Regions from separate parts of the Viridibacillus sp. d25.2 genome, predicted to be linked through region 2. Evidence: riboswitches for the same ligand, from Rfam matches in the RefSeq annotation. Region 2 holds a riboswitch; each other region holds the start of a gene.
The links. Region 2 has a riboswitch for lysine ahead of ACZLO7_RS00680 (transporter substrate-binding domain-containing protein). Riboswitches for the same ligand answer to the same signal wherever they lie in the genome.

Region 1 (5,488 bases), 270 kb from region 2:
ACAACGACAATTGCACAAAGTACGAAGGCAAAGATTGGACCGAATGGGAACCATTTTGCTTTATAAGGCAATTCGTTTAAATCACGACCTTGAACAATATAAGCTTTACGGAATCGGTAATGACTTACTGCAATTCCAAGCCAAGCTATAAATCCACACATACCTGAAGCATTTAACAACCAAATGTAGACAACACCATCACCGAAGAATGATGCAATAAATGATACACAAGCAACTAAACAAGTTGCTACTAATGCAGCCACCGGAATACCACGTTTGTTTAATTTAGTGAACATTTTAGGTGCTTTACCGTCTTTTGCAAGCTCCCAAAGCATACGTGATGATGCATATAATCCAGAGTTACCTGAAGATAAAATCGCTGTTAAAATAATCGCATTCATTACTGACGCAGCAAACGCAATTCCTGCATTTTCAAATACTAATGTAAACGGGCTTACTGTAATATCGCTACTTGCTAAACGTGTATCTGTGAATGGGATTAATAAACCAATCGCTAAAATTGCTAAAATGTAAAATAACAAAATACGCCAGAAAACTTGACGAACAGCTTTCGGAATATTTTTTCCTGGATCATCTGTTTCACCAGCAGTAATCCCTAGTAGTTCTGTACCTTGGAACGAGAAACCTGCAGCTAGGAAAATACCGAACATTGCGAAGAAACCACCATGGAATGGACCATCTTCAATGAAGAAGTTTTTGAATCCTACTGGGTCTTGTCCACCCATCAAACCAAATACCATCAAGAAACTAACAATGATAAAGACAATAATTGTTACGACTTTTATAAGAGAAAACCAATATTCGCTTTCACCAAAGCTTTTAATTGATAAGATATTTAATGTGAAGATGATGACTAAAAACCCTGCTGTCCAGTAGAATGACGATACATCCGGGAACCAAAATTTCATGATTAATGATACAGCTGCGATTTCAGCTGCAATCGTAATTGCCCAGTTATACCAATAGTTCCAACCTAGAGCAAAACCTAATGCTGGGTCAACGAATTTAGATGCGTAAGTACTAAATGAACCAGATACAGGCATAAACGCAGCCATCTCACCTAAACTTGTCATTAAGAAAAACACCATAATACCAATTAGAGAATATGCTAATAGTGCTCCGCCTGGACCAGCCTCATGGATGGCTCCACCACTTGCTAAGAACAACCCGGTACCAATTGTTCCTCCAAGTGAAATCATCGTCACATGACGACTATTCAATCCTCTATTAAGACCTTGCGTTTCAACGCCTTGGCCATTATTTTTATTACTCATTAAGAATCTCCTCTTTCCATTTTTCATTGCAAGAAGGTTAACTTGATGTCATAAAAAATACCATCACAAGGAATATGCGATGGTATCAAAACATGCCCATCAACCTTGATAAAGATAGCTCAACACGCCTGCTAAGACGTGACAGTTCTGCACCTTTCGGCAACAGCCCCAATATTTATAAGAAGAAGCTTATAAACACTTCGGCGATATTCCCTTTCAAATAGAATCACTGACGCTTTTCGCCTCATCCATTTTACTTTTTAACACCGCGACCTCTACCTCATCGAATGGATGAGGCATTGCAATATATTAATTTAATATGCCCCAATTATAATACAAGAGAATTGTATATTCAAGATGTAAATTTTCTTGAATATTAAAACAATTTGAGTTTAATTCTAAATAATTCTTCAAAATATCGCTTTAGCATCCCTCGGAAGCGTATGAATATGCTTTAAATAACCAAGCACTTTAGTACTTTCTTCATAACTGCGGAATGAAAGAAGACTAGCAACATTTGTTGCTGAACTTTGGAATAAATTACACATAGTAAATAGCGCTTGCCACGCAGAATCATAACTAGCGTTATTATATGTTGCGAGTAACTGCTCCCACACTTCTTTTGATAATAGATACTCTAGGTCCTTACCATTTTTACCAACGCTTCTAGAAAAGTCTGTTTTTACTCCAACATGCCATGAAAGCATTTGAATAAGCATGTTGCGTGTATTATTAAAATGTTCTTGTACATAGAGCATTTCTTTTCTCCATAAGCCTTTCGCTATATATGTAGCAACCCACCAAAATTCATTACAACAATCCTTATAATGTTCTTCTGTTGGGCATTGCACCCAATAGTCGACATCTGTCGGTTTAGTGAGTTTTGGAAGTGATCGATCTTTATCTAACAAGATTGTAGTTAAACTATCCTCTTTACAATATGCTTCTTGTTCTTCAATAGAGATAAGCATCAAATCAATTCGGTTTCCATCCGAAAATTGCATTAAGTATGTATAGCGTCCACCAAGCTCCGGAGGAAATAACACCATATCCTCTGGTGTTTGCATAATGATTCTCTCTCCAAAAATATCTACCCAATGAGGATTGTTAGTAAATGATTTAATATCAGTAACAATATAGACAATATCAAAATCTTGAAAAGGGTCTTCTTTCACATTTATATTTGTTCTCGAACCATTCATACAAACGGCTCGAACACGTTCATCATTATTCGCTACATTTATGATTAAATCCATCATTTGTTGCGCTGTTCTCATCACCAATTCCTCCATTTCAATTCGATAAATTTATTTTGAGTCCTCTTAATTATATCCATTTTCTTTGATATAATTAACCTTTGTCAAATAGTGGGTTTGTAAAACCAGGAAATTCATGAATATATATAGGAGGCGCTACAATTGGCAACAAATCCAGCTGTTCAAAATAGCAAAAAGCTTAAATGGAACCGCGACGCTTGGTTACTTGTAATTGGAATTGTTTTCATCGCTTCTACATTACGTTCACCTCTAACAGCTGTAGGTCCAATCATCTCATTTATTCGCGAAGGCTTACACATTTCAAATGTATTGGCAGGATTTATCACAACAATTCCCTTACTTGCCTTTGCTATTATTTCTCCTATAGCTCCAAAATTTTCAAAGCGTTTTGGTATAGAACGTACATTACTATTCTCAACAGCATTACTTGCAGTTGGAATTCTTACTCGATCTTTCGGTACAACCTTTACTCTGTTATTAGGTACATCGCTAATCGGTGTGGCAATTGCTTTTGGAAATGTATTGCTACCAAGTTTGATTAAGTTGAAATTCCCATTACAGGTTGGATTATTAACAGGTATTTTCACAGTTTCTATGAATCTCTCTGCAAGTTTAGCAGCTGGGATTAGTTATCCTCTTGCTAGCGGAGAACTCGGATGGAGAATTACACTTGGTATTTGGTTTGTTTTAGTAATTATCGCCCTAATTGTTTGGCTCCCACAAATTCGTAAACCTAAGTCCGAATTGAATAATGGCTCCCACACTAATAAAGAACATGTCTCGCTTTGGAAATCACCTATAACTTGGACAGTTACATTATCACTGGGTTTCCAATCTCTTATTTTCTATACTACTGCTGCTTGGATTCCAGAAATGTTGCAGTCACAAGGTATGAGTGCTAATACAGCTGGATGGATGTTCTCCTTTATGCAGTTTTCACAATTGCCTGCAACGTTCGTGATTCCGATTATTGCAGGACGAAGAAAAGACCAACGTCCTCTTGTTGTTGTATACGGTGTTCTTTATCTAGCAGGCTTCGGAGGTATTTTAGCTGGCTGGACTTCATTGACAGTGTTATGGATGATTTTACTTGGACTTGCGGGTGGTGCATCATTTAGTTTAGCAATGATGTTTTTCTCACTTCGTACGCGTACAGCTCATGAAGCGGCAGAATTATCGGGTACCGCTCAATCATTTGGTTATTTATTAGCTGCAATAGGTCCTGTGTTATTTGGTTATGTTCACGATATTACAAATAGCTGGACAACAGCTATCATCCTATTCATTATTACAGTTATGTTATTAATGACCGCTGGTATGCATGCTGCAAAAGAAGGTTATGTTTCTCCCGAAAGATAGCGTATACTCCGAGCTTAAAATAGCTCGGAGTTTTTTAGTATTAATAATAGAAGTTATGCATGTGTAATCTTGCACTCCCAGTAAAATGAGTCATAGAAAAAAGCTATTATGTAGTGGCACTGAGTATCGTTTTTGAGACAATAAGAAAACACCTTATTTTGCAGCCAGTTGACGGTATTGTACCGGCGACTGGCTGTTTAATTTCGTTTTAATCCGGATATTGTTATAATAATAAATGTATTCTTCGACCATATTTATTACGCGTGCATTTGTCGTGCGGTAAATTTCGTCGAGGTAGAACGTTTCAGACTTTAGCGAGGAGTGAAACGTTTCGATTGGGGAATTATCAACGGGCGTGCCTTTACAAGACATGCTCATGGTAATTCCCTTTTCTTTGATTGTTTTTTGATATACATAAGATGTATATACAGATCCTTGATCACTATGCAGAATGCAGCCCTCTGGTAAATTAGGTAATTGATTGAGCGTATCTAAAACAAAGGCTGTATCTTGCTTAGACCCAATAGTTTGTGCAATAATCTCGCCATTAAACAGATCTAATATACTTGAAAGATACATCATGGTTTGTCCAAAAGGCAAGTAGGTAATATCTGTTACGAGCTTCTCTAATGGTTTTGTTGCACTAAAATCGCGAGCTAATAAATTTGGAGCGATGTAGGCTGGTTGGCCCGTACGTTTACGTTTCTTTACTTTTACACGGCACTGCCAGTTATATTTTTGCATAACACGTTGCACCGTTTTCTCACTAATACCTGTTAATAATTTTGTGATTTTTCGATAACCGTATCTAAATTTGTGTAGCTTGCACAAGTTACCAATTTGTTTGTCTCGAAGCTCCTTTGATGTTTGCGTATGAACTTTTGCTTTCCAACGATAGTAAGACGAACGGCCAACTCCTAAATGAAGACAGATTTCACTAATTGACATACTTCCTTTTAATTCCTCCACTAATTGAACTACAACTCTTGAAACCACTTCCTCTCCAATTCTACGTACTTTTTTAATACTTCAATCTGTTGTTTTAGATAACGATTTTCAGCTTGTAACTTTGCGGTTTCACTTTCATATTCAGGTCCTTTACCAAAGGTATATTGTTTACCCACTGGCTGTTCAAGCCGATGTAATTCGCCATTTCGATACCATTTCAACCATGTTTTTAATTGACTGTGATTACGAATATTCAACTCTTCTAATACTTGCTTTACAGGAATCCCAGCTAATCTCATCTCAATTGCCTTCATTTTAATTTCTACTGGATAACTGACTCTTGTCCCCATAGAAAAAACACCTCCGCGTTGGTTTTTAAAGGTAGGATACCCATTTTTTCAACGAAAGGTGTTTTTATTTGTCTCATATTTTTAGGTCAGTGCATAGTTTCAAACACTACATAATAGCTTTTAATTACACTGTCTTTATATTTACTATTTTCTTAAAGCCATACAAAGAAGTGCCATCTAAATAAATTATTTCTCAAAATGATAGCGACCGTTAAATAATTCGAGTGTGACAGGTTCCTTAGCTCCCGAGAAATTAACT
Region 2 (5,488 bases):
GACCAAATACCATTCCAATAAGGGCAATAACAACGCAAAATATCAATCCAGGTAGAATGCTTATTACTTTCCTCATTTTTTTACCCCATTTATTTTTGTTTGTACCTAAACTTTACTGGAGAAATAATAATCAGTAAAATACATATAAATAATTAATACTATTAGTATTTCTAATTAAGGAGGAATTTAATGTATTACGATGCTTTGAAGACATTTGTTGCTTTAGCAGATATTAAAAATTTCACGAAAACAGCTGAATACCTCCATATTTCTCAGCCCAGTGTCAGTTTACACATAAAAAATTTAGAAACCGAATTTAATACGCAATTATTTTTACGCTCACCTAAATCGCTAAAAATTACCCCCTCCGGTGAAATTCTTCACGAACGCGCTAAACAAATGTTGGCCATTTATGATCAAACAAAATCGGATATTCTAACCCTCCAAAATGAAATATCAGGGAAACTTCTTATTGGTGCAAGCTTTACCATAGGCGAATACGTACTACCTTCATTACTCGTTACCTTACAGCAACAACATCCTGAACTCGACCTAGAAGTAATAATCGGTAATACCGATGAAATTGTCGAAGCCGTTCATTCGCTGAAGGTAGATATCGGCTTAATCGAGGGGCAAACAACCAATAAAGAGTTAATAGTAGAACCCTTTATGGAAGACGAGTTATTGTTAGTCGCATCTCCGTCTCATGTACTTGTCAAAAAAGAAAGCATAACCTTTCAAGACTTACATAATCACATATGGCTAACTCGAGAAGAAGGCTCAGGGACACGTAATTACTTACTGCATGTACTAGAATCTAATAGTATTAATATTAAATCGCTAATATCTATTAGCAGCAATCAAGGATTAAAAGAATTTATGTTGCAAGGAACTGATGGGCTTACACTACTATCAAAGAATGTTATTGAACACGAATTAAAAAGAAAAACACTCGCTGTAATCCCACTAGAAGACCATATTTTTAAAAGAAATTTTTCCTATGTATACTCACCCATTATGGGAAATAAAAAGATTACCTCCATGTTCATAAAAGAAATAAAAAATAAGTGGCCCATCTAAAAAGCCGCTTCTTACACCAATAGAATGATGTAGGAAACGGCTTTCTTATTTAATAATACCCCTATTGTTTTAACGTACGTTTTAAAAATGCTTTTGTACGTTCATTTTTTGGATGGTTAAAGATTTGCTCTGGTGGACCTTCTTCCACTATTACCCCTTTATCCATGAAAACGACACGGTCTGAAACTTCCCTTGCAAATTCCATTTCATGTGTCACTATTAACATCGTAAGACCTGTACCTGCTAATTCCTTCATTACTTTTAAGACTTCTCCTACCATTTCTGGATCAAGTGCGGAAGTAGGCTCATCAAAAAGTAAGACCTCGGGTTCCATTGATAATGCTCTAGCAATAGCTACACGTTGCTTTTGACCACCCGATAATTGATGTGGTTTCGCATTTACATAACGATTTAAACCGACAACCTTTAAGTATTTCATCGCAACTCGCTCAGCTTCACTTTTAGAACGTTTTAAAACCTTCGTTTGACCTACAATACAGTTTGTTAACACATTAAGATTATTAAACAAATTGAATGATTGGAATACCATACCAAGCTTTGTACGATAATTATTAATATTATGGTTGTTATCTAGAATATTCTCGCCATGATAAATAATCTGCCCTCCGCTTGGTCTTTCTAATAAGTTAATACAGCGGAGTAGCGTAGACTTCCCAGATCCTGAAGAGCCAATGACACAGACAACTTCCCCCTTGTTTACAGAGAAATCAATGTCTTTAAGAACCTCATGAGTGCCAAAGGATTTGCTTAGATGTTGTATCTCGATTACATTTTTCATAAGTCTATCTCCTTTGTTTGCAATCATGCTTTTTTGCCTTCTACTTGAGCTAAATCATCAATCATTTGATAGTTTTGTGGACCATCTAATCGTTTTTCAAAATAGCGTAAAATTTTCGTAACTGTGAATGTCATGACTAAGTATAAAACACCTGCTACGAAGAATGATTCAAAGTATCGGAAATTATTGCCTGAAACAGATTTTGTTTGGAAGTAAAGTTCTGTTACTCCAATTACATTCAATACCGCTGTATCTTTAATATTCATAATAAATTGGTTACCTGTTGATGGTAAAATATTTCGTAAAACTTGTGGTAACACTACATGAACCATTGTTTGCCAATGATTCATACCAATTGCTTGAGCACCCTCAAATTGCCCCTTGTCTACTGAGATAATACCCCCACGTACAATTTCAGCCATATACGCTCCCGTATTAATAGCGACGATAAAAATCGCAGCAAATGTGCGGTCCATATCTATACCAAATGCTAGAGCAGAACCATAGAAAATCACCATTGCTTGCACGATCATTGGCGTTCCACGGAAAAATTCCACATATATTGTAAGAAGTGCATTAATTAATCTTAAGAAAATTCTCTTTACTCCACGTTCAGGCTTTGGAATCGTATTAATAACACCAATCAATAACCCAATAATAGCTCCAAAAATCGTACCAACAATAGCAATGAATAATGTCATCCATGCCCCGCGAAGGAACATTTCCCAGTTGTCAGTTACGATGCTAATAATCCAATCAATACTCATACTGTTCCTCCTCCAAAAGCAGTAATACCGACTGCTACATATGCAGCCGACATAAAACATACATTATTTTGCAGCTGGTTGGTTTTTAATCGCTTTATCCATAATTTCTGTACGCTCTTCTTCAGAGATATCTTTTAAAATTTTATTAATTTTATCTTTTAACTCGCTATCTTTTTCAATACCTACAGCAATTGCTGTATCTTCTTCGGACGCTTTAAAGCCATCTGTGAATTCAACCATTACGTATTTGTCATTTGCAGAAGAAGCACTGATACCCTCTGGACGCTCAGATACATAACCATCAATCACACCAGATTCAAGTGCTACACGCATTGCAGGGAAGTTATCCATTGCAGCTTGTTTTTTAACACCAGTAATTTGATCTATTACCTCGTAGTGTGTTGTATTTAATTGACCTGTAATTTTGGCACCACTAAAATCTTGGATTGAAGTAGCTTTCTCGTATTTACTGCCCTTTTTAACAACCATTACATAATTTGAGGTATAGTAGTTATCAGTGAAATCAATTGTCTCTTTACGCTTTTTAGTTGGTGACATACCCGCCATTATTGCATCAATTTTACCTGAAGTTAATGAAGGTACTAGACCGTCCCATTCTGTTTTGACGATTACTAATTCTTTACCTAAAGAATCTGCCACACGTTTTGCAATTTCAACATCATAACCGCCAGCATATTCTGCGTTACCAGAGATCTTCACGGCACCATTTGAATCATCTTTTTGTGTCCAGTTAAACGGAGGGTATCCCGCTTCCATACCAATTGTGAATGTTTCTTTTTTCGTTTCCCCTTTAGTAGATTCACCCGAACCTGAATCCGTAGTTTTAGATCCACAACCTGCTAATAGTAAAATAGCAAGTAGCGTCATAACAGAAAAAATTGCCCAAGTTTTTTTCATATTATATTCTCCCCCTTCAAATAATATCCTTAATTTTCTTTTAAATACTAAAAAAGGCTATTGTACGTATAAAAAACGCGTCCTAAGATGAACTCAGGTCGCATTGTACAATAGCCTAAATCCTCTACTTATCCCTTAATGAGATAGCTCAACTCAACGAACTAGGACGTTCATTGAGACAGTCCTGCAGTTATTAACTGCAGACCCAGCAAGTAACATCGAGTGTATTACAAACTTCGGCGACATCTCCTTCTCCATAGTTTCATAGTTTCTCAAGCTCCACTAAAGACTAATAGATATCGCGCCTCTACCTCACCAATTAAAAAGTGAGGTTTGTATTCAATTATCGTTGTACACAGTCTACAGTAACGAACTTTTACTGTCAATAACCTTTCGATTAAATAATCAGAATAATATCGTTTTTCTTACAATTTTTTTTAGCCTCTAACAATATTAGATTCAGCGTACGTAACTTCACCTGTTGTAGCATTAATCTTATCAATTGCACCATTTTCAGAAGGAGCGTTAATAGAGTAATTTAAGCTATAAATTGTCATTTCATCATCTTCATCTATCTCTTCAAAACGTGAAAGTTTCATCTGCAAATTTTGTTTATATATAGCATCCGCTTCTGGTAATGAAATTATCGGTGTAATATTAATCCCTCGAATAGACTCCATGTTTAAAGCACTATACAGACATGAACGAATAATTCCTGTATGTATACCTACCTCAATTAGGACAGAATAATTCTCTAATTTGTATTCATGGAAATATGGGATAAAAGTAAACATAGTTGTTGGTTCATCCTCATGTTCGTCAACATACTCGTCTTCATCATATTCATCCACATTGAAGAGATCCTCATCTGAATTATCATCAAATTCTTCTGTATCTTCATTTAATACAGATTGCTCTTCAAGCATGTATTTATCGTGTATATCACCAGAAATAATCTCTAAAAATTGCATTGCGTTATCTTTCAATTGCTCAAAAGGTAACACAGTCTTTACCTCTGTATCCCAAACTACATTAGATTCATAATTAGCGCCTGCATCATCAAAATGTAATACTTCAATTACAGCTTCTGCATCTTCACCATCTGCATCCAGGTCTTCCGCAACATACCAATATAAATTACCATCTTCTTCTCGCAATACATATTGATCTGTTGCACCTAATAACTTTGGTAGTGCCTTTGTTACTTGAACAGGCGTAACAGCAAATTGTTCAAGTTCTGTTTCACTGAACAACTGACTTGCTTTTTGAACTTTCCCATCAACAGTAACGCCTATATAATCTCGAATTGGTTGATAGACTAGTTCAAATTCTCCTTGTTCTTCATTTTCTTCGATGCCTAATTCCACTAATGTCTCTTTACATAAAATCTCTCTAGCTTCATCTTCTGTTATTTCTACTTTTGGGTATGTAAGCTGGTAGTACTCTTGGAATATAGTTGCCGCTGTAATAGTACCATATGAATTAATCTCAATTACAGCACCAGAATTAGGTAAAGGGAGTTTTAGTTTTTTATCTGTTGCCTCATAAACTACTAAATATTCGCCTTCCCCAATCTCAGAGGAATTACTAAATTGTACTACTTCACGACCGAAATCCTTCATAAAGGACTCTGTAATATGTAAAATTTCATCCATCTCAAGTTCTTCTAGACTTTCTAGCTCAACACCATTATTTTCTACTAATTTATCAAAGTCAATGTTGATATTAGTCAGCTCTTTGTCATCCGTTACTTCAATATAACCATAATTGACATCATTGCGTGCATCAAGGACTTCCATACTATCTTCCATCGTTTCATCTTCATTGATCATAATCGATGGCTGTCCAATTAAATACTTCTTCAATTTCATTTCTATCTCTATCATACGATGCTCCCTTTCAAGAAATATATTATTGTTACTAT
Region 3 (5,488 bases), 1.2 Mb from region 2:
GACATAACATGTCTAAAAAAGTATTAGTATTAGGTGAAGTACGCGAAGGAAGCTTAAGAAATGTATCATTCGAAGCTATTGCAGCTGCAAAAAAAGTGTCTGGTAGCGGAGAAGTTGTAGGCGTTCTAATCGGAGACGCTGTAGCGAATCTTGCCGAGGAACTTATTCAAAACGGTGCAGACCGTGTAGTGACTGTTGAACACCCACATTTAAAACAGTATACTTCTGATGGATTTAGCCAAGCATTTATGGCTGTTACTGAGCAAGAGCAACCAGAAGCAATCGTTTTCGGTCATACTGCTCTAGGTAAAGACCTTTCTCCTAAAGTAGCTAGTAAATTACAAAGCGGTTTAGTATCAGATGTTACAGATATTGAAGGAGAAGATGAAAAAGCAGTTTTCATCCGCCCAATCTATTCTGGTAAAGCATTTGAAAAAGTACAAGTGAAAGAGGGTCTTGTGTTTGTGACAATCCGTCCAAATAACATTGCACCTCTCACAAAAGACGAATCTCGCTCAGGTGACGTGACATCAATGTCAGTAGATATTACGAATCTACGTACTATTATTAAAGAGGTCGTTCGCAAATCAACAGATGGCGTTGATTTGTCAGAGGCAAAAGTTGTAGTAGCTGGTGGTCGTGGCGTGAAAAGTGAAGATGGTTTTGCTCCATTAAAAGAGCTTGCTAACGTACTTGGTGGCGCTGTTGGTGCTTCACGAGGTGCTTGTGACGCTGATTACTGCGATTATTCATTGCAAATCGGTCAAACTGGTAAAGTTGTTACACCTGATCTTTATATTGCAGCAGGTATTTCAGGTGCAATCCAACATTTAGCTGGTATGTCTAACTCAAAAGTAATCGTTGCGATTAACAAAGATCCAGAAGCTAATATTTTTAAAGTAGCTGACTACGGCATCGTTGGAGACCTCTTTGAAGTTATCCCAATGCTTACCGAAGAGTTCAAAAAATTATTAGTAAACGCGTAATTGACGCTTCTAAACCCTGTAAATGGATACACTATTTACAGGGTTTTTTTCATACAAGTATACAAATAGACATGTGAAATACGTATTTTACTATCGTTATTGCAAAATAATGCTGTTATAAGCATAACAGTCGCTCGTGCTTTTTATCCGTGCTATACTACCGTTATACGCAAGTTGAAGGAGGATATTTAATATGGCAATTGTACACGCAACAGATGCAAGCTTTTCAAATGATATCGCAGAAGGTTTAGTACTAGTTGATTTTTGGGCAACTTGGTGCGGACCTTGTAAAATGATCGCTCCAGTTTTAGAAGAACTAGATTCTGAACTAAACGGTGCAGCTAAAATTGTTAAAGTTGATGTAGACCAAAACCAAGAAACAGCAAGTAAATTTGGCATTATGTCAATTCCAACTCTATTGTTATTTAAAGACGGAGAGCCAGTTGATAAAACAGTTGGTTTCCAACCGAAAGAAGCATTAGTTGAATTCATTCAAAAACACGCTTAATCTTTGAAAAAATAAATATAAAACCGGGTTCCTACAATGGTACCCGGTTTTTTTTAGAAATAATGAAGTATAAAACTATTCTGTACATGATCTAGTTCCAGCGCCTAGCCCCTCGAGGTCATAACCCAAATTCGAAATGAGGTTAAAGAGCTACCTCCATGCCAATTCGTCTTATGCATATCGGGAATGAACAAGGCGCTTGCACTTTTCTAAGAAGGTGATAAGATGAACGAATTAATAAAGCAAAAATTAGCCATTCTACCTGACCAACCAGGTTGTTACTTGATGAAAGATCGACAAGGTACAATTATTTATGTCGGCAAAGCAAAGGTGCTAAAAAATCGCGTACGCTCTTATTTCACAGGCAGTCACGATGGTAAAACGCAACGACTTGTAAGTGAAATAGAAGATTTCGAATACATAGTGACATCTTCGGATATAGAGGCTTTTATTTTAGAATTAAACCTCATTAAAACTCATGATCCGAAATACAACATTATGCTGAAGGATGACAAGACGTACCCATATATTAAAATCACAAATGAGAAGCACCCGCGACTTCTTATCGTTCGCAAAGTGAAGAAGGACAATGGTAAATACTTTGGACCTTATCCAAATAGTTTTGCTGCAAATGAAACGAAAAAATTACTTGATCGCCTGTATCCTCTTCGGAAATGTACGAATTTACCAAACCGAGTTTGTTTATATTATCATTTAGGTCAATGTCTAGCTCCTTGTGTAAAAGAAGTTGAGAAAGACCAATATCAAGAAATCATTCAAGGTATAACGAGTTTCCTAAATGGTGGTTACGGAGAAGTTAAAGAAGATTTAAATGCAAAAATGCTCGATGCAGCTGAAAAATTAGATTTCGAAAGAGCGAAAGAATACCGAGATCAAATTGCCCATATAGAAACGGTCATGGAACGTCAGAAAATCACCCTTACTGATTTTACGAACCGTGACGTTTTTGGTTATGCGGTAGATAAAGGCTGGATGTGTATCCAAGTATTCTTTGTTCGACAAGGTAAGTTAATTGAAAGAGATGTTTCGTTATTCCCGATTTATAGAGATCCTGAGGAAGAATTCTTAACGTTTGTCGGGCGCTTTTATGAACAAGCAGAACATATTAAGCCAAAGGAAATCTTCATACCTTCGAATATTGAAGGAGAGCTTTTAGCGACTGTGCTTGATATAAAAGTGACAATCCCACAAAGGGGAAAGAAAAAAGAACTTGTTGATTTAGCCAGTAAAAATGCTCAAATCGCTATCTCTGAGAAATTCCAGTTACTTGAGCGTCAAGAAAAAAGGACAATAGGTGCATGCGAAGAATTAGGAAATGCGATGAATATCGCTACACCGCTTCGCATAGAATCATTTGATAACTCCCATATTTTCGGAGCTGACGCCGTTTCAGCAATGGTTGTTTTTATTGACGGAAAGCCAAGCAAAAAGGATTATCGTAAATATAAAATTCAAGTGGCTGCAAAGCATGACGATTACGGTGCAATGCGAGAAGTCATTCGCCGAAGATATACTCGTGTATTAAGAGATGGCTTGCCTTTACCTGATTTAATCGTTATCGATGGTGGGAAAGGGCAAATGGAAGTGGCAAGAGAAATATTAGAAGATGAGCTTGGTTTAGATATCCCTATTGCTGGTTTAGCAAAAGACGATAAACACCAAACTTCTCAACTGCTGTATGGCTCGCCGCCAGAAATTATTCCATTAAAGAGAACGAGTGAAGCATTTTATCTATTACAGCGAATTCAAGATGAAGTGCATCGTTTTGCTATTACCTTCCATCGCCAATTACATGAGAAGAATGCCATCACATCTGTCCTCGATGAAATTGAAGGAATTGGTCCGAAACGGAAGCAGCAACTTCTCAAACAATTTGGTTCGGTAAAAAAGATTAGTGAGGCATCCTATGAAGAGTTAATTGCTGCGAATGTACCAAAAAAACTAGCTTATACAATATTTACTTATTTTTCTGAAAAATAAATTGTAGTAATCAGAAAATTGTGTTAAGGTAACATTACTATTTAAATAATCACTATTTAGTGATGATAGAGGCGCGGATTTCAAGAGTAATCAGCAAGAGGATGAATAGATCCTAAGACTGTTGATGAAAGGGGAGGCCGCCGAAGTGATAAATTGACTATTTCCAATTTATTTCTGGTTCTACATTTAACAAGTGTAGAATTGTCAGATCCGTTTCGGTTCTGGAGGGCTATCTCACATGAATGTTCTTTTAAACGTGCATTCTACGGAGGCGGCTTTTCACATGGAAACGTGTGAAAGGCTGCTTTTTTCATAAGATGTCATTGTGAATACGGTCGTCATAACAAGTAAAGGAGAGGTTATGGGTGAGTTGTTTAGTCTTTAAATTTGGTGGTACATCAGTTGCAACGATTGAACGCGTAATGCATGTAGCAAGACGCATTCAGAAAGAGAAAGAAAAGGGCAATAATATTGTCGTTGTTGTTTCGGCAATGGGTAAAACGACAGATACACTTGTAGATATGGCGCATGAAATTATGCCAAATCCATCGAAGCGAGAAATGGATACGCTCTTAACAACAGGTGAGCAGGTGACTATCTCATTATTATCGATTGCTTTGCAAAGCATAGGTTTAAAAGCTCAGTCCTTCACTGGTTGGCAAGCTGGAATATTAACAGAAGGCGTTCCAAGTGATTCGCGCATTGTGGAAATCCAAACGGCAAATATACAGAAAGCATTGGATAGAGACTGTGTAGCTGTAGTTGCAGGTTTCCAAGGAATCGATAGTAATAATAATATTACAACTCTAGGTCGTGGTGGTTCAGATACGACAGCAGTTGCTTTAGCTGCAGTATTAGGTGCTGAACGCTGTGATATTTATACAGATGTTGATGGTGTGTATACTTCAGATCCTCGTTATGTTCCTAAAGCTCGCAAGCTGCAAGGACTGTCATATGATGAAATGCTGGAATTGGCGAATTTAGGAGCAGGTGTTTTGCATCCACGTGCTGTAGAGTTTGCGAAAAACTATAATATTCCATTAGCAGTTCGCTCTAGTTATGTAGATGATGAAGGAACAATTATGAAGGAGGAAGTAGAAGTGGAAAAAGGTTTAGTAGTACGCGGGGTTGCATTTATGTCAGATATTATTCGTGTAACCGTAGGGTATGAAGGGAATTATAATGGTTCTTTAGTAAATATTTTTACAGTTTTAGCAGACAATCATATTAACGTAGATATAATCGTCCAAACTCTTATTGAAGGTGTAGAGCCTTCGGTATCTTTTACTATTAAAAAAGAAAATTTAGCAGACACCGCTCGTGTATTGGAAGCAAATAAATCTGTAATTGGTTTTCGTCATGTGAATTATGAAGAAGACGTAGCTAAAGTGTCAATTGTTGGATCGGGTATAGTATCTAATCCTGGCGTAGCTGCAAAAATGTTCGATCGCTTACATAGAGAAAATATTACACTAAAAATGGTAAGTACTTCTGAAATTAAAATTTCTGTTATCATACCTCAGGATTCAATGTTTTTGGCTGCAAATGCATTACATGATGAATTTGAGTTAGCAGCTAGTCTCGCAATTCAAGTTTAAAAATATAAATTAAAAAAACTGACTAGGCATCTTGATAGATGTTTAGTCAGCTGCTTTTTATAGTTGATCTTTTAAATCCCATTTGACCTGGAATCGGACAACCCCTCGTTTTACTTTCTTTTCGTCGTAACATTCTGTTAAGAAACCACTGATTTTTTCTTGTTGTGCTGCTAGGAAGCCACTTTCAAGACGGAAACAGCGTTTTTCAAATTGTAATGCTTCAGGGTCCCCAGTTAAAGTATAAAACGTTTCATCTTTAGATTGTTTCTCTATAGAAAGATCGCCCCATCCAGCTTCGTGGAAAAATGAAATAGCTTCTTCCATACTGTATAAAGGAAACTTGCGTGCTAACTCTTTTCCGCACCAATATAAGATATCCTCTTCGTTTTTTCCAA

Region 1: linked by a shared signal. The riboswitch ahead of ACZLO7_RS21200 (amino acid permease) and the one ahead of ACZLO7_RS00680 (transporter substrate-binding domain-containing protein) in region 2 are both predicted to bind lysine.
Region 3: linked by a shared signal. The riboswitch ahead of ACZLO7_RS06295 (aspartate kinase) and the one ahead of ACZLO7_RS00680 (transporter substrate-binding domain-containing protein) in region 2 are both predicted to bind lysine.

Annotation. Positions count from the first base shown of each region.
Region 1 covers NZ_CM196652.1:4,337,014-4,342,501, forward strand. Annotated here, with positions in the region: gene ACZLO7_RS21200 (amino acid permease) at 1-1,295, opposite strand, end outside; lysine riboswitch at 1,403-1,581, opposite strand; gene ACZLO7_RS21205 (aminoglycoside 6-adenylyltransferase) at 1,706-2,572, opposite strand; gene ACZLO7_RS21210 (CynX/NimT family MFS transporter) at 2,714-3,931, shown strand; one part of gene ACZLO7_RS21215 (IS3 family transposase) at 4,085-4,956, opposite strand; one part of gene ACZLO7_RS21215 (IS3 family transposase) at 4,956-5,229, opposite strand; gene ACZLO7_RS21220 (VOC family protein) at 5,416-5,488, opposite strand, start outside.
Region 2 covers NZ_CM196652.1:123,889-129,376, forward strand. Annotated here, with positions in the region: gene ACZLO7_RS00660 (YeiH family protein) at 1-76, opposite strand, end outside; gene ACZLO7_RS00665 (LysR family transcriptional regulator) at 190-1,080, shown strand; gene ACZLO7_RS00670 (amino acid ABC transporter ATP-binding protein) at 1,142-1,879, opposite strand; gene ACZLO7_RS00675 (amino acid ABC transporter permease) at 1,903-2,646, opposite strand; gene ACZLO7_RS00680 (transporter substrate-binding domain-containing protein) at 2,710-3,564, opposite strand; lysine riboswitch at 3,701-3,882, opposite strand; gene ACZLO7_RS00685 (hypothetical protein) at 4,002-5,450, opposite strand.
Region 3 covers NZ_CM196652.1:1,276,864-1,282,351, forward strand. Annotated here, with positions in the region: gene ACZLO7_RS06280 (electron transfer flavoprotein subunit alpha/FixB family protein) at 9-986, shown strand; gene trxA (thioredoxin) at 1,180-1,494, shown strand; gene uvrC (excinuclease ABC subunit UvrC) at 1,720-3,495, shown strand; lysine riboswitch at 3,554-3,735, shown strand; gene ACZLO7_RS06295 (aspartate kinase) at 3,861-5,093, shown strand; gene ACZLO7_RS06300 (YslB family protein) at 5,151-5,488, opposite strand, start outside.